DNA from 4 places in the Streptomyces sp. NPDC055078 genome. Region 2 is predicted to be linked to each of the others. Evidence: riboswitches for the same ligand, from Rfam matches in the RefSeq annotation. Region 2 holds a riboswitch; each other region holds the start of a gene.

Region 1 (4,162 bases), on a different contig from region 2:
CGCCATAGCCGCCCCCCTCGTCGCCGGTATCGCGGCCTACCTCGCCTCCAGGCTGACGTACCGGATCGGCCGGAACACCGACGACAAGGCGACCGCCAAGGGCTATCGCACGGGCCAGATCGCGTCCGCGGGTCTGGTCTCGCTGGCCCACGGCACCAATGACGCGCAGAAGACGATGGGCATCATCACGCTGGCGCTCGTCGCCGGCGGCGTACTCAACCCCGGTTCCAACCCCCCGATGTGGGTCATCGTGTCCGCCGGTATCGCGATCGCGCTGGGGACCTACCTCGGCGGCTGGCGCATCATCCGCACGATGGGCAAGGGCCTGACCGACCTCCAGCCGCAGCAGGGCTTCGCCGCCCAGACCAGCGCGGCCAGCGTCATCCTCGCCTCGTCCAACCTCGGTTTCTCGCTCTCCACGACCCATTCCTGCTCCGGCGCGGTGATGGGCGCGGGTCTGGGCCGCAAGGGCGGTGTGGTCCGCTGGTCCACGGCCACCCGGATGTTCGTGGCCTGGGGTCTGACCCTGCCGGCCGCGGCCCTGGTCGCGGCGGGTTCGGAGTATGTGACCAAGCAGGGCGACTGGGGCGTCGCGGCCGTCGCGGTCTTCCTGGTCGCCTCGTGCGCCGCGATCTGGCTGGTCTCGCGCCGCCAGGTGGTCGACCACACCAATGTCAACGATGTGGACCAGGACGGCGAACCCGCGGGCGTCGTGACCGCGGCCGTCGCGGCCGTCGCCCCGCCGCCGGCCGGTGTCACCTCGCAGCAGGACCTTAAGACGACCATTCCGGGCCCCGCGCCCGCCGCCCCCGAAGCCGGCCCGACGAGCCCGGCCGCGGTGTAAGGACGGATTCGGCATGAAAATCGACTGGGCAGCCCTCGGTTCCGTCTTCGGCGTGAGCCTTGTCGCCACCGTCGCTCTGGTGGGTCTGTTCACCCTCGGGATCATCGGACTCAGCAAGCAGGCTTCGGCGGCGGGCGGCGGGACCTCCGTGGCACTCGCGCGGACTGGCGCGTACGCCTGTTTCGCGCTCTGTGTGGCGGCCGTGTCGTACGGGATCTATCTGATCGTCGCCTGACCGCACATCCTCACCACCCGTCCCACCGGCCGGGCCGGACATCCTTCGGGTGCCGGTCCGGTCCGCTTGTGTGCACGGGCCGGTAAGCCTCGCGCATCGGGGCCGCCATGCGGACCGGTGCACGGGCCGGTGCACGGGCCGGTGCCTTGTGTATCGGGCCGCCATGCGGACCGGCGGCGTCCGGACGGGGTGGCCGGTTTCCGCGCCTCCCGGGGGTCCGCGCCCGAGTGTGGGTCTCAGCACACTGTCCCGTCGCAGGTCAACGGCAGGTTGACGGGTGTTCTCACAGCGTGGTGGACTTCCGGGGCCATCACGACGGCAACAGAGGAAGCCGGTGCAAATCCGGCGCGGTCCCGCCACTGTCACCGGGGAGTCATCCCCGGAAGCCAGGAACTCTCACCGTCGATCACGTCGAACCAGGGCGCGGACACCCTGAGTGAGGACATATCGCCATGCCTGGCTGCGGTTCAGCACCTGCCCCGAGTACTGCCCTGAGCCCGGTTGACGGTCCAGGGCCCGTCCGGAACGAGACACCGGCCTGAACCCATGCGTGCCGACCGAGTATTCGTGTACGGCGCCACAGCCGGACTGGCCGGCGATCTGCTGCTGGGTGATCCTCGCCGGGGGCACCCGGTCGCCGCGTTCGGGCGGGTCGCGGGCGCCGTCGAACGGGTCCTGTGGCGTGACCACCGCGGCTGGGGCGCACTGCACACCGCCGTGTGCGCCGGAGGCGCGACCGCGGCGGCCGTGCTTCTCGCGCGCGGGGCGCGTTCCAGTCCCGCCGCGTCCCTGGCCCTGACCGCAGCGGCAACCTGGACCGTTGTCGGCGGTACGTCACTGGGGCGCGAGGCCCGCGCCATCGGCGACGCGCTCGCCGCCCGGGACCTGGAGCTGGCCAGAGAGCGGCTGCCGCGGCTGTGCGGGCGCGATCCGCAGTCCCTGGACGAGGCCCAGGTCGCCCGTGCGGTGGTGGAGTCCGTCGCCGAGAACACCTCAGACGCCGTGGTGGGCGCGCTCCTGTGGGGAGCCCTCGCGGGCGTGCCGGGGCTGGTGGGCTTCCGCGCCGTCAACACCCTGGACGCGATGGTCGGCCACAAGTCACCCCGCTATCGGCGGTTCGGCTGGGCATCGGCACGCCTCGACGACCTCGCCGGCTGGCCGGGAGCACGGCTGACGGCGGCACTCGCCGTTCTCGCGGGCGGGCAGCCGCGTACGGCCGTACGGGCCTGGCGGGCCGACGCGCACCGGCATCCGAGCCCCAACGCGGGCCCCGTGGAGGCGTCGTTCGCCGGTGCCCTCGGGGTACGGCTCGGCGGGACCCTCGCGTACGGCGGCCGGGTCGAGCACCGGCCGGCGCTCCACACCGGGGGGCGTCCGGTGGAGACGGGGGACATCGAACGGGCCGTCAGGCTGTCACGGCGGGTGAGTCTGCTCGCCCTGGGCGCGGGTGTCACCGGCCGGCTGCTGTTCCGGCGGCTGTCCCGGCAGGTCCCGCCGCGCGCACCCCGGCGCGTTCTCCGTTCCGTACGGGGAGCGGTCCGATGACCGGCCGCCGGGGACGCGGCGGCGGGCTGCTCGTCGCGGGTACGACGTCCGACGCGGGCAAGAGCGTCGTCACCGCGGGGATCTGCCGCTGGCTGGTGCGGCAGGGTGTGAAAGTCGCGCCCTTCAAGGGGCAGAACATGTCCCTCAATTCGTTTGTGACGCGCGAGGGCGCGGAGATCGGCCGCGCGCAGGCGATGCAGGCGCAGGCGGCCCGGGTCGAGCCGACGGCGCTGATGAACCCCGTTCTGCTCAAACCCGGGAGCGACCGCAGCAGTCAGGTCGTTCTGCTGGGCAAGCCGGTGGGCGAACTGAGCGCCCGCGGGTTCTTCGGCGGGCCGTCCGCCGGGAGGGCGCTGCGCGGCGGCCGGCGGGAGGAGTTGCTGTCCACGGTCGTGGAGTGCCTGGAAGAGCTGCGGAGCACCTACGACGCCGTGATCTGCGAGGGGGCGGGCAGTCCCGCCGAGATCAATCTGCGGCGCACGGACATCGTGAACATGGGCGTCGCCCGCGCCGCCCAACTCCCGGTGCTCATCGTCGGGGACATCGACCGCGGCGGTGTCTTCGCCTCCTTCTTCGGTACGACCGCACTGCTCGGCGCGGCCGATCAGCGGCTGGTGGCCGGGTATCTCGTCAACAAGTTCCGCGGCGATGTGTCGTTGCTGGAGCCGGGGCTCGACATGCTCGAAGGGCTCACCGGGCGGCGGACCTACGGGGTGCTGCCGTACGCGCACGGGCTGGGCATCGACGAGGAGGACGGGCTGCGGGTGTCCCTGCGCGGGGCCGTCCGCGAGTCGGCCGTGGCGCCGCCCGTCGGTGAGGACTTGCTGCGGGTCGCGGTGTGTGCGGTGCCGCTGATGTCCAACTTCACCGATGTGGACGCGCTGGCGGCGGAGCCGGGGGTGATCGTGCGGTTCGTGGACCGGCCCGAGGAACTGGCCGACGCGGATCTCGTGATCGTGCCGGGAACCCGGGGCACGGTCCGTGCGTTGGAGTGGCTGAGGGAGCGGGGACTGGCGCGGGAGCTGGCGCGCAGGGCGGCCGATGGGCGTCCGGTGCTGGGGATCTGCGGCGGGTTCCAGGTGCTCGGTGAGCACATTGAGGATGAGGTCGAGTCACGGGCAGGTTCCGTGACCGGTCTGGGACTGCTGCCCGTGCGGGTGCGGTTCGCGGCCGAGAAGACACTTGCGAGGCCGACGGGCACAGCGCTCGGCGAGCGCGTGGATGGGTACGAGATCCACCACGGCGTCGCCGAGGTGCTGGGCGGAGCGGCCTTCCCCGGGGGCTGCCGGGTCGGTGAGGTGTGGGGCACCCACTGGCACGGCTCATTGGAGAGTGACGGCTTCCGGCGGCAGTTCCTGAGACAGGTCGCGAGCGCCACCCACCGGCGTTTCGTGCCCGCTGAGGACACGTCGTTCGGAGCGCTCCGCGAGGAGCAGCTGGACCGGCTCGGCGACCTCGTCGAAGAACACGCTGACACGGACGCGCTCATGCGGCTCATCGAGCAGGGCGCGCCCGCAGGACTTCCTTTCATCGCCCCT
Region 2 (4,162 bases):
GGCGCGCGAACCCGCCCCGGCCGGTGCTGTCAGGCGCCTGGCGCAGCCAGTCCCGAGCGGACTTCGCGGGCCGCGGTGACCAGGTTCTCCAGCGAGGCCCTGGTCTCGGGCCAGCCGCGGGTCTTCAGGCCGCAGTCGGGGTTGACCCACAGGCGTTCGGCCGGGATGGCCTCAAGTCCCTTGCGCAGCAGGGCGGCCGCCTCCTCGGCGGTGGGGACGCGCGGGGAGTGGATGTCGTAGACGCCGGGCCCGGCCTCGCGCGGATAGCCGTGGGCGGCGAGTTCGGTGGCGACCCGCATATGGGAGCGGGCCGCCTCCAGGCTGATGACGTCGGCGTCGAGGTCGTCGATGGCCTGGACGATGTCGCCGAATTCCGCGTAGCACATATGGGTGTGGATCTGGGTGCCGGGCCGTACGCCGCTGGTGGTCAGCCGGAAGGACTCGGTTGCCCACGCCAGGTACTCGGCGTGGTCGGCGGCGCGCAGCGGCAGCGTCTCGCGCAGGGCCGGTTCGTCGACCTGGATGACCGAGGTACCGGCGGCCTCCAGGTCGTTCACCTCGTCGCGCAGGGCCAGGGCGACCTGGCGGGCGGTGTCGCCGAGGGGCTGGTCGTCGCGGACGAAGGACCAGGCGAGCATGGTGACCGGTCCGGTGAGCATGCCCTTGACCGGGCGTTCGGTGTGGGACTGGGCGTAGGAGGTCCAGCGGACGGTCATCGGCTCGGGGCGGGAGATGTCTCCGGCCAGGACGGGCGGGCGGACGTAGCGGGTGCCGTAGGACTGAACCCAGCCGTGCCGGGTGGCGAGGTAGCCGGTGAGCTGTTCGGCGAAGTACTGGACCATGTCGTTGCGCTCTGGCTCACCGTGCACCAGTACATCGATCCCGGCCTGCTCCTGAAAGGCGAGGACTTCGCGGATCTCGTCCTTGATGCGCTCCTCGTAGCCGGCGGTGTCGATGCGTCCGGCCCTCAGGTCGGCTCGCGCGGTGCGCAGTTCGTCCGTCTGGGGGAACGATCCGATGGTGGTGGTCGGCAGCAGCGGCAGGCCGAGGTGGGCACGCTGGGCGGTGGTCCGCTCGGCGTACGGCTCCGGGCGGCGGCCGTCGGCGTCGGTGACCGCGGCGGTACGGGCCCGTACCGCCGGGTCGTGGGTGAGCGCGGACCCGGCGCGGGAGGCGAGGTCGGCGCGGTTGGCCGCGAGTTCGGCGGCGATGGCGCCGGTGCCCTGGGCCAGCCCCTTGGCGAGGGTGACGATCTCGGTCGTCTTCTGCTCGGCGAAGGCGAGCCAGCGGGCGATCTGTGGGTCCATGTCGCGTTCGGCGCGGGCGTCGAGCGGTACGTGCAGCAGGGAGCAGGAGGCCGCCACATCGACCTGTTCGGCGAGGCCGAGCAGGGTGCCGAGGGTGGTGAGGGACTTCTCGTAGTCGTTGATCCAGATGTTGCGGCCGTTGACCACGCCCGCGACCAGGCGCTTGCCGCGCAGTCCGCCGGCGGCGGCGAGGTCGTCGAGGTTGCCGGTCGCGCGCTCGGTGAAGTCGATGGCCAAGCCGTCGACGGGGGCCTTGGCCAGTACGGGCAGGGCCTCGCCCAGTCGGTCGAAGTAGGAGGCGACCAGCAGCTTGGGCCGGTCGGTGAGCGCGCCGAGGGCACAGTAGGCACGGGCGGCGGCGTTGAGATCGGCCGGTGTGCGGTCCTGGACCAGGGCGGGTTCGTCGAGCTGCGCCCACTCGGCGCCGGCGGCCCGCAGATCGGCGAGGACCTCCGCGTACACGGGCAGCAGCCGGTCCAGCAGGGTCAGCGGCTCGAAGTCCTCGGCCACCCCGGGTGCGGGTTTGGCCAGCAGCAGATAGGTGACGGGTCCGACGAGGACCGGCCGGGCGCTGAGGCCGAGCCCGAGGGCCTCCGTCAGCTCGGCCACCTGCTTCGCCGAGTCGGCGGTGAAGACGGTGTCGGGGCCGAGTTCGGGGACCAGGTAGTGGTAGTTCGTGTCGAACCACTTGGTCATCTCCAGCGGCGCGACGTCCTGGGTGCCGCGCGCCATGGCGAAATAACCGTCGAGCGCGTCCGCGGCGACGGCGTCACGGTGCCGGGCGGGGACAGCGCCGACCATGACACTGGTGTCCAGCATGTGGTCGTAGTACGAGAAGTCACCGGTCGGCACTTCGTGCATGCCGGCGTCGGCCAGCCGCCGCCAGTTCGCCCGGCGAAGTCCCGTGGCGGTCTCCCGGAGGGCGTCGGCGGTGACGCGGCCCTTCCAGTAGCCCTCGACGGCCTTCTTCAGTTCCCGGTGCTGTCCCTGGCGGGGGTAGCCGTACACGGTGGCCCGTGCTGCCGCGGCTGCGGACTTCGCTGTCACGGAACTCTCCTTCGCGAGATGTCTCCTGTCCATCCCGGGGACGGGACGAGAGCGCGAAGGGAGGACATGCCGGACGGTCCGGGACCGGGCGCGGAGCACCGAGGCCGTCCGTCCGACGTGTACGCCCCCGGACTGTGTCCGGGGGTACCCCAACCTGCCCACGAGGTCACCGGGATCTCCGCGCGCGATCGGTCGCACGCGGGCAGCGGGCAGGTCTTCGGACTCGCGGGCAGGTCCGCCGAAGGCAGACACCTACTGGCCGTCGCTTCCCGGACCCGCTTCCCGGATCCAGTGCGTATGACGGCGGTCGTTCCCGCTCACCGCTGCGGGGCAGTCCCGGATTCCCACCGGGTTCCCTCTTACGACGCGCCTGCCTGGCGGGCAGGGGCGAACCAGCTGCGCCCGCCAGCGTAGAGGGATCACCCGGCTTCGGTCAGCCCTGTTCATATTCCGGACCGTGAGACGAGACACGAGCGGGTGAGGAGTGAACCGGCCCGCGGGACGAATCCGTCCGGCGGGCCGGCGGGCTCTGTCGATGTCAGAAGTCCCGGTCGTTGTCCTCGGCTCAGCCGGCTCCGAGGCTGTCGGCGAAGCGTTTGATGTCGCGCACGGTCGCGAGGTAGACGTCCGCGACAGCCTGGCGGAAGATCAGGTCCGCGCCGTGGACAAGGCCCAGGTTGACCCGCCCCACCGCGGGTACGCCAGCGCGCAGCAGCTTGCGGTAGAAGGCGATGCCCTCGTCGCGCAGGGGGTCGAGTTCGTTCACCGCGATGACATGTGGCGGCAGACCGGCGAGGTCGGCCTCGGTCGCGAAGTAGGGCCAGCACAACGGGTTCTCGGCGTCCTCGCCGAGTGGGTCGTAGCTGGCCACCAGGAGGTCCAGGGTGGCGCAGGTGGTGAAGTAGCCGTCGTTCTCCACCAGGGAGGGCAGTTCGGCACGCTTCCGCGCCTCGGGCCACCCGTAGGCACCGCTGATGTACGGCACGGTGGCGTAGACACCGTCTATGGCGTCGAGCCGCCCTTCCCGCTTCGCCTTCAGCGTGGTGGCCAGGGCGAGGTTGGCGCCGCCCGACTCGCCCTGCAGTACGAGGCGGCTGATGCCGAGCGCGTCCCGGTTGGCGTGGATCCAGGCCACGGCGCCGGCGCAGTCGTTCAGGCCCGCCGGGAAGGGATGCGGCCCTGAGGGGCTGTAGGCATTGCGGAAGTCGACTCCGATGGCGAGCATCCCGCTCGCCGCCAGGTCCTGGCACCACCGCCGGTGCACCTTGTTGTCCGCCTCCAGCACGGTCATACCACCGCCGTGGAAGTAGACGGCACACGGCAGGGCACGGTCCGGGCCCGCCGGGCGGTAGATACGCAGCGTGATGGTGTTGCCGTCCACGCCCGTGATCGTATGTGTCACACAGTCGATACCGACGGTGTCATCACCGGGCAGTTCGCCGGGCAGAGCCTCGTACAGCCCCTCGAAAGCGGTGTGCAGCGCCGCCACGAACTCCGTCCGGCTCGCGGCGGCGGCGTGGCGGTCGACGGGCGGCGGAGCTGCGGCTGCGTCCAAGCCGTGTGCGGTCAGCGCGGCCAGCAGGCGGGGGTCGGTGCGCGGGTCGGTGCGCGGCGACATCGCGGGCTCCGGGTCACCCGATGGTCCCCCGCTCGGCGGGGCTTCGTTCAGGGGTGCGGTCGTCATCGGGTCCCTCCCTGGCGCCATCCTTACGGTGAGTAACAGCCCTTGACAGTACCTGCCATGCAACATCCCGTAAATAGGTTGCACGGCGGGCGCGTGAGCAGCGCCGGGGCCGGGGACTCCCGGC
Region 3 (4,162 bases), on a different contig from region 2:
CGGTACAGCTCCCGCACCTCGGCCGGAATCCAGGTGAAGCCCTGCACCGAGCCGTTGGACTCGCGCAGCGCCTCCCGGGTCTGGGCGTCCCAGACGCCCAGCCGCTTCAGCTCTCGCACCAGATACGAGTTGACCTGGAGGAACTCCCCGGAGAGCGTCTCGCGTTTGAACAGATTGGACACCTGCGGCTCGATGCACTCGTACACCCCCGCGATGGACGCGATCGTCGCGGTCGGGGCGATCGCCAGGAGGAGGGAGTTCCGCATCCCCGTCCTGGCGACCCGCTCACGCAGGGCCGCCCACCGCTCCGGCCAGTGCGGCTCGACCCCGTAGTGGTCCGGGTGCAGCACACCGCGCGCGGTCCGGGTCTTCTCCCACGCCGGGAGCGGGCCGCCGCGCTCGGCGAGACCGGCGGACGCCTCGTACGCGGCGAGCATGATCCGTTCGGCGATACGGGTGGAGAGCGCCCGGGCGGCGGGGGAGTCGAACGGCAGCTTGAGCTGGAAGAAGACGTCCTGGAGCCCCATGACACCCAGGCCCACCGGCCGCCAGCGGGTGTTGGAACGGGCCGCCTGCTCGGTCGGGTAGAAGTTGATGTCGACGACCCGGTCGAGGAAGGTGACGGCGGTACGGACGGTGGCGTCCAGCCGCTCCCAGTCCAGCTCCGCGCCGCTGTCCGTACCACCCGCGCCGCCGTCCGTACCATCGGCGGCATCGGCCGCCACGAACGCGCCGAGATTGATCGAGCCGAGGTTGCAGACGGCCGTCTCCCCGTCGTCCGTGACCTCCAGGATCTCGGTGCAGAGGTTCGATGAGTGGACGGTGTGGCCGGGCAGCGCGGTCTGGTTGGCCGTACGGTTCGCGGCGTCCTTGAAGGTCATCCAGCCGTTGCCGGTCTGGGCGAGCGTACGCATCATCCGGCCGTACAGCTCACGGGCGGGCAGGGTCTTACGGGCCAGGCCCGCCGCCTCGGCCGCGCGGTACGCGGCGTCGAAGTCGTCGCCCCACAGATCCACCAGCTCCGGCACATCGGCCGGCGAGAACAGCGACCACCGGGTGTCGGCCTCGACCCGGCGCATGAACTCGTCGGGGACCCAGTGCGCGAGATTCAGATTGTGCGTCCGCCGGGCGTCCTCCCCGGTGTTGTCGCGCAGTTCGAGGAACTCCTCGACATCCGCGTGCCAGGTCTCCAGATAGATCGCGGCGGCTCCCTTGCGCCTGCCGCCCTGGTTCACGGCGGCGACCGAGGCGTCGAGGGTCTTCAGGAACGGCACGATGCCGTTGGAGTGCCCGTTGGTGCCGCGGATCAGTGAACCGCGGGCGCGGATACGGGAGTACGGGAGCCCGATGCCGCCCGCGTGCTTGGAGAGGCGTGCGACCTGGTGGTACCGGTCGTAGATGGAGTCCAGCTCGTCCAGCGGGGAGTCCAGCAGATAGCAGGACGACATCTGCGGGTGGCGGGTGCCGGAGTTGAAGAGGGTGGGGGAGGAGGGGAGGTAGTCGAGCCTGCTCATCAGCCCGTACAGTTCGGCGACCTCACCCGCCGCACCCTCGGAGCGGTCCTCGGCCAGTCCGCAGGCGACGCGCAGCAGGAAGTGCTGGGGCGTCTCGATCACCTGGCGGGTGATCGGGTGGCGCAGCAGATAGCGGCTGTAGAGGGTCCGCAGCCCGAAGTAGCCGAAGCGGTCGTCGGCCTCCCGGTCGATCAGCGCGTCCAGCCGGGCGGCGTGGTCGGTGACGAACTCCGCGGTCCGGTCGGCGATCAGACCCTCGGTGTGGCCGACGGCGACGGACGCGGAGAACGAGACGGCTCCCTGGGTCGCCGCCTCGTCGGCGATGGCGCGGGCCAGCAGCCGGGCGGCGAGCCGGGAGTACGCCGGGTCCTCGGAGATCAGGCCCGCGGCGGCGTCGATGGCGAGTCCACGGAGTTCCGCCGCGTCCGATCCGGCGTTCCGGCCGCGCAGCGCCGCGGCGGCGACCCGGCCGGGGTCCGTGTCCGGGAGGTCGGCGGTGAGGTCGGTCAGCGTCCGCAGCAGCGCGGTCCCGGGGCCGTCGCCAGGCTCATTCCCGGGTCGCTTGTCACCGGGCAGTCCGCTGTCGGACCGCCCGTTCTCGGACCGCCCGTCGTCGGCCTGTACGTCGCCGACCTGTACGTCGGCGGGTTGTACGTCCCCGGGCTGCGCGTCGCCGGTCCGGCCAGGCTCGGTCCGGCCGTCCCCGGCCTGCCCGGTGGCCGGGGCGGGCATCCGCCCGGAAAGGGGGGAGACGGTTGAGGCTTCTGGGGTGTCTGTGGCCGGATCGGCTGGCGCGATCGTCACGTGGTGCTCTCCCTCGCTCGGCTCGCGGGCCGGGGCGAGAGGGCAGCGCCGAAGAGAGTGCGTACCCGGGTCGGGGCAGCACTCCGTACGGCGTCCGCCGACCCAACCGCGAGGCCCGGACGTCTGGGCACCCGGGTCGGATGAGCCGGGTGCGCTGTCGGCAGACGCTCGGACTTGCTGGTACGACAAAGCGCACCACAGCACACCGTTGCGGGACAGTTCCGGATTCGCACCGGATTCCTCTGCGGCGACAGCGAGATGAGCATACATGTGGGGGCACTGAGATGCGGCACCCCCCACATCTTGTGTCGCGGTGGTGCCGCCCGCCTTATGAGGGGTCAGGTCTCATGGGTCGCCGGAGAGCCGCCGGAGAGCCGCCCAAGGGTCGCCGGAGACCGCCCAAGGGGTCGGCGGAGAGGCGGCGGAGAGGTGGCGGGCAGGCACTCAAGGCGTCGGCCAGAGGCGCCCAAGGCGTCGGCAGGGCGGCGGGCGAGGGTCGCCTGGCAGCCCCGCGACACCATCCCACAATGCGCTACGGAATCCCCCTGCTCCTCGCTCCGCCGGGACGGTTGGGGGACCATGAGGCGTGAGTCAGTGTCCGTCACGCCTCGGGGGAGAGCATGGCTGTGGAATACCGTTTACTCGGGCCGGTCGAAGCGATGTGGGAGGGACGTTGCCTGCGCCTGGGCGGGCCCAAGCCCCGTGCCCTGCTGGCCGCGCTGTTGCTGCGCGCCGGGTATGTCGTACCTGCCGACGATCTGGTGGACGTCATATGGGGAGAAAAGCCGCCGGAGACGGCCCGGGCACTGGTCCAGACGTATGTCTCGGCCCTGCGGCGGGCCCTGCCGGAAGCGCGCCGGGGGGCGATCGAGACGCGCGCGCCGGGATATGTGATCCGGCCCGACGCCGGGACGGTGGACCTCGGGCGGTTCGAGGAACTGGCCGCGGCCGGGCGGCGGGCCGCCGCGCGGGGTGATCACTCCGCCGCTGCCCGGTCGGGGCGTGCCGCGCTCGAATTGTGGCGTGGTTCCGCGCTGGGCGGGGTCGGCGAGGCGTTGCGGAGCGAGGCGGCACGGCTTGAGGAGGCCCGGCAGACCGTGGTCGAGGAGCGCATCGCCGCCGAACTCGAATGCGGGGGGCGGGAGAGCGAGCTGGTCACCGAGCTGAAGGGACTCGTCGGCGCCCACCCGACCAAGGAGCGGCTGCGAGGACAGCTCATGCTCGCCCTCTACCGGGTGGGGCGGCAGGCCGACGCCCTCACGGTGTTCGAGGAGGGACGTGCCGTACTCGCCGAGGAACTCGGGATCGACCCCGGACCCGAGCTTTGCTGGCGGCACGGAGAGATCCTGAGGGCCGACCCTGTGCTGCTGCGCGCCGAGGAGGGTGCGGCGGCCCTTGATGTCTCGGTGCCGCAGGTGCCCGTCACACCCCGGCCCGTGTCCCTGCTGCCGCCTGCCATCCGGGACTTCACCGGGCGCGAGGCGGAGATCGCCGAGGTGGTCGACGGGCTCACCGCACCCCGGGACGCGCCCGCCGTCGTGGTGGTGTCGGGGCCGGCCGGTGTCGGCAAGTCCGCCCTCGCGGTGAAGGCCGCCCACCTGGCCATGGAGGCATTCCCCGACGGTCAGCTGTATGCCGAACTACAGGGCGCCGGCGGTCCCGTGACATCCGGCGACGTCCTCGGGAGGCTGCTGCGCGCGCTGGGAGCGGCACCGCCCGAGCATGCCGCTGAGCGTGCCGACCTCTTCCGCGGCCTCGTCGCGGGTCGCCGGCTCCTGCTGGTCCTTGACGACGCGGGCGAGGAGGCTCAGGTGCGGCCTCTGCTGCCGGGCGGCGCGGGCTGT
Region 4 (4,162 bases), on a different contig from region 2:
CACCGCCGGACAGGGAGGGGTACGCCCGGTCGGCGAGGTCGGCGACCCCGAGCCGGGCGAGGGCGTCGTCCACGGCGGCGGTGTCCCGGGCGGTGTCGGACTCCCAGAACCGCTTGTGGGGTGCGCCGCCCATGGTGACGATCTCGCGCACGGTCAGTTCGAACTCCCCCGAGTTGTCCTGCGGGACGCTCGCCACCCGCTGGGCACGTGCCTTGGGTCCGAGGGCGGCCAGATCGGTGCCGTCGAGGCGGATCTGCCCGGCGGTGGGGCGCAGGGTGCCGTAGACACAGCGCAGGAGGGTCGTCTTGCCGCTGCCGTTGGGGCCGACGAGTCCGACGGTGGTGCCGGGCGGGGCGTCGAGGTCGATGCCGGTGAGCAGGGTCTTGCCGCCGGTCCGGTAGCCGAGTCCGGTGAGGGTGAGGGACGCGGCCCGGGCCCCGGCAGCGGCAGCGGAGGACCCCCGGGTGTCGGCGGAAGGGGCCGGGACAGGAGCTGCGGAAGGGTTCGCGGCAGGCGTGTTCACGCGGGCGTTCACAGCGGTGCTCCTTCGGTGCGGCGCGAGCGCATCAGCCACAGGAAGAGCGGGCCGCCGATCAGCGCGGTGAGGACGCCGACCGGGATGTCCTGCGGTGCGGCGGCGGTACGGGCGGCGAGATCGGCGACGACCAGGGCGACCGCGCCGCCGAGTGCGGCGACCGGCAGCAGCGCCCGGTGCGTGGCGCCGACGAGCAGCCGGGCGGCGTGCGGCACCATCAGGCCGATGAAGCCGACGGCGCCGCTGACGGCGACGAGTACGGCGGTGACGAACGACGCGAAGATGAAGACGGCGGCCCGGAAGCGGGAGACGTCCAGGCCCAGCACGGTCGCGCCCTCCTCCCCGACGAGCAGCAGATCCAGCGGTCTGGCGAGCGCGAGCAGCAGCGGCAGACAGAGGGCGACGACGGCTCCGGGGAGCCAGATGTTCTCCCAGCGGGCGCTGCCGAGGCCGCCGAGTGTCCAGTAGAGGGCGTCGCGGAAGTGCTCGGGCCTGGCGGACACCATCAGGATGAGGGTGGTGAGGGCGGTGAGGATGTACGACATGGTCACCCCGGCGAGGACCAGCCGGGTGCCCGTCATGGTGCCGCCCCGGCGGGCGAGACCGTAGACGAGGATCAGCGCGACGAGCGCCCCGAGGAACGCCCCTGCGGGCAGGGCGGTGGCGGTGCTCGCCCCGATGCCGAGGGTGATCACGAGGACCGCGCCGGTGGAGGCCCCGGAGGAGATCCCGAGCAGGAAGGGGTCGGCGAGGCGGTTGCGGACGAGGGCCTGGAGGACGGTGCCGACGACGGCGAGCCCGGCGCCGACGGTCATCCCGAGGAGGACGCGGGGCAGCCGTACGTCCATGATGATCGTCCGGATGGGGCTGGGCTCGGCACCCGGCAGCAGCGCCTCGACGACCTGAGCGGGCGGGATGCGTACGGAGCCGAGGCCGAGCCCCGCGACGACCGCCACCGCGAGGGCGATCAGCAGGGCGACGACCACGGCCCCGTACCGCAGTCGGGACTTCACCTCGTGAGCTGCGCCGCGAGCCGGGTGATGGCGTCGGGTATCCGTACCCCGAGGACGGCGTCGGACAGCGGCAGCACCGCGAACCGCTTGTTCCTGATCGCCGGTACGTCCCGCAGCACCGGGTCTTCGAGGAGGCGCCGCTTCTTCTGCTCGACGGTGGTGGAGCCGTAGTCGTAGATCACGATGACCTCGGGCTTACGGGCCACGACCTGCTCCCAGGTCGCGTCGCCGAAGGTCTTGCCGAGGTCGGCGAAGACATTGCGCCCGCCCGCGCGGGTGATCAGTTCATTGCCGATGCCCTTGCCGCCGACGGTGAAGGCGGTCTTGTCGCCGCTGTCGTAGACGAAGACGGGGACGGGGGTACGGCTGCCGAGACCGGCCTCGGTCTTCTTGACCGCCGCGCGCGACTTCGAGATCCACTTCTGGGCGCGGTCGCCGACGCCGAAGGTGTGGCCGATCTCGTCGATCTCGCGGTAGACGTCGTCCAGCGTCGTCTTCCCCTTGGTGCAGTACTCCAGGTTGATGCGGCTGTCGATACCGGACTTCTTCAGCTCGTCGCGGGTGCGTCCGTCCTTGGCCTCGAAGGCGCTGCCGTAGCCGCCGTAGACGAAGTCGGGGTTGACGGACAGCAGCTTCTCCCGGGAGGGGTACTCCTTGGAGACGACGGGGATCGCGTCGTACGCCTTCTGGTGGCGCGGCAGGATCCTGTCGTCCAGGAAGGCGGTCCCGACGAGGGACTTCTCCAGACCGAGTTCGAGCATGATCTCGGTCACGTGCTGGTTCATGGTGACGGCCCGCTTCGGGGCGGCCTTGAAGGTCGTCTTCACCCCGCAGTTGTCGACCGTGTACGGGAAGGACGCGCCCGGCAGGGCGGTGTCGGTCCCGTTCCTGTCTTTGCCGTTGTTGTTGTCGTTGTCGTTGTCGCGGGAGGTGTCCTGGCCGGTTCCGCAGGCGGCGAGGGGGAGCAGCAGGGCGGCGGCTGTCAGGGCGCGGCGGGCGCGATGGCGCCTGGGCAGGGCGGACATGACGGGGTAGTGCCTCCTCCGGGGATTTCCACGTCCCCTGGGTGTGGGAGAAGGGCGGCGAGGTCAGTTCCTGGCTGCCAGAGGACGCCTGAGAACCGCGTCGCCTGAACACAGTGGCGGGACCGCGCCGGATTCACACCGGCTTCCTGGGTCCTGCCGCCCGCTGTATGGAGTTGGAGTCGAGCCTGTGCCGGACTGTACGGCGTGGGAGCCCGTACCGGGTGGGAGTCCTTGAGGAGCCGAGGAAGGAGCTGAGGAAGGAGCCGGGGCTCAGTATGCCTCGACGATCTTCACTTCTTCCTCGGTGACCTCGCCGTCCACGATCCGGTACGAGCGGAACTGGAACGGTCCGGCGGCGTCCGTGTCGGCGGTGGAGACCAGGACGTAGTGCGCTCCTGGCTCGCTCGCGAGGGAGATGTCCGTACGGGAGGGGTACGCCTCGGTCGCGGTGTGGGAGTGGTAGACGATCACCGGCTCCTCGTCGTTGTCGTCCATCTCCCGGTAGAGCTTGAGCAGGTCCGCCGAGTCGAACTCGTAGAACGTGGGCGAGCGGGCCGCGTTCAGCATCGGGATGAAGCGCTCGGGGCGACCGCTGCCCTCGGGGCCCGCGATCACACCGCACGCCTCGTCGGGGTGGTCGGCACGGGCGTGCGCCACGATCTGGTCGAAGAGGGCCTGGGTGAGCGTCAGCATGCCGATCAGCATAAGCAGAGGGCCGACGGCGGGTGCGTGCCCGGTCCGGTGGGCTCAGCGCCTGGCGAACGCCGCGCCCTCCGGGTTCCGCCTCTTCAGTACGAGATACGCCACACCCAGCCCCAGCGCCCACAGCGGGGCGAAGTACAGCGAGATCCGGGCGTCCTTGTCGATCCCCATCATCACGATCACCATCGCGATGAACGCGAGTGCGAACCAGCTGGTCCAGGGTGCGCCGGGGGCCTTGAAGGAGGACTGCGGGACCTCGCCGCGATCCGCCTTGGCGCGGTAGCGGAGCTGGCTGATCAGGATCATGATCCAGGCCCACATACCGGAGATCGTGGCGAAGGAGACGACCTTGTTGAAGGCGTCGCCGGGCCACTGGTAGTTGATCCAGACACCGATCAGCATCAGACCGGCGGAGAAGGTGGTGCCGATCAGCGGGGTGCCGTTCTTCGTCAGCCGGGTGAAGAGCTTCGGGCCCTGGCTGTTGAGGGCGAGGTCGCGGAGCATCCGGCCGGTGGAGTACATGCCGGAGTTGCAGGACGACAGGGCGGCGGTGAGAACGACGAAGTTGACGATGCCCGCGCCGACCGCGAGGCCCATCTTGTCGAAGGCGGCGACGAACGGGGAGACGCCCGGCTGGAAGTGGGTCCAGGAGACCACCGAGAGAATCATGATCAGGGCGCCGATGTAGAAGACGGCGATCCGCCAGGGCACGGTGTTGATGGCCTTGGGCAGGGTCTTCTCCGGGTCCTTGGACTCGCCGGCCGTGACGCCGACCAGTTCGACCGCGAGGAAGGCGAACATCACGATCTGGAGCGTCATCAGCGTGCCGCCGATGCCCTTGGGGAAGAAGCCGCCGTCGCTCCACAGCAGGGACACGGACGCGGTGT

Evidence for each region. Region 2 has a riboswitch for cobalamin ahead of metE (5-methyltetrahydropteroyltriglutamate--homocysteine S-methyltransferase). Riboswitches for the same ligand answer to the same signal wherever they lie in the genome.
Region 1: linked by a shared signal. The riboswitch ahead of ACWF94_RS16125 (cobalamin biosynthesis protein) and the one ahead of metE (5-methyltetrahydropteroyltriglutamate--homocysteine S-methyltransferase) in region 2 are both predicted to bind cobalamin.
Region 3: linked by a shared signal. The riboswitch ahead of ACWF94_RS13790 (ribonucleoside-diphosphate reductase subunit alpha) and the one ahead of metE (5-methyltetrahydropteroyltriglutamate--homocysteine S-methyltransferase) in region 2 are both predicted to bind cobalamin.
Region 4: linked by a shared signal. The riboswitch ahead of ACWF94_RS21715 (ABC transporter substrate-binding protein) and the one ahead of metE (5-methyltetrahydropteroyltriglutamate--homocysteine S-methyltransferase) in region 2 are both predicted to bind cobalamin.

Annotation. Positions count from the first base shown of each region.
Region 1 covers NZ_JBSGUP010000160.1:8,622-12,783, reverse strand. The annotation lists gene ACWF94_RS16135 (anion permease) at 1-844, shown strand, start outside; gene ACWF94_RS16130 (hypothetical protein) at 858-1,079, shown strand; cobalamin riboswitch at 1,365-1,496, shown strand; gene ACWF94_RS16125 (cobalamin biosynthesis protein) at 1,626-2,624, shown strand; gene ACWF94_RS16120 (cobyric acid synthase) at 2,621-4,162, shown strand, end outside.
Region 2 covers NZ_JBSGUP010000085.1:8,407-12,568, forward strand. The annotation lists gene metE (5-methyltetrahydropteroyltriglutamate--homocysteine S-methyltransferase) at 30-2,354, opposite strand; cobalamin riboswitch at 2,546-2,766, opposite strand; gene ACWF94_RS10560 (alpha/beta hydrolase fold domain-containing protein) at 2,920-4,038, opposite strand.
Region 3 covers NZ_JBSGUP010000125.1:3,492-7,653, forward strand. The annotation lists gene ACWF94_RS13790 (ribonucleoside-diphosphate reductase subunit alpha) at 1-2,318, opposite strand, end outside; adenosylcobalamin-variant (AdoCbl-variant) riboswitch at 2,473-2,572, opposite strand; gene ACWF94_RS13795 (AfsR/SARP family transcriptional regulator) at 2,939-4,162, shown strand, end outside.
Region 4 covers NZ_JBSGUP010000262.1:4,249-8,410, reverse strand. The annotation lists gene ACWF94_RS21725 (ABC transporter ATP-binding protein) at 1-535, opposite strand, end outside; gene ACWF94_RS21720 (FecCD family ABC transporter permease) at 532-1,548, opposite strand; gene ACWF94_RS21715 (ABC transporter substrate-binding protein) at 1,545-2,573, opposite strand; cobalamin riboswitch at 2,617-2,745, opposite strand; gene ACWF94_RS21710 (Mov34/MPN/PAD-1 family protein) at 2,844-3,266, opposite strand; gene ACWF94_RS21705 (amino acid permease) at 3,321-4,162, opposite strand, start outside.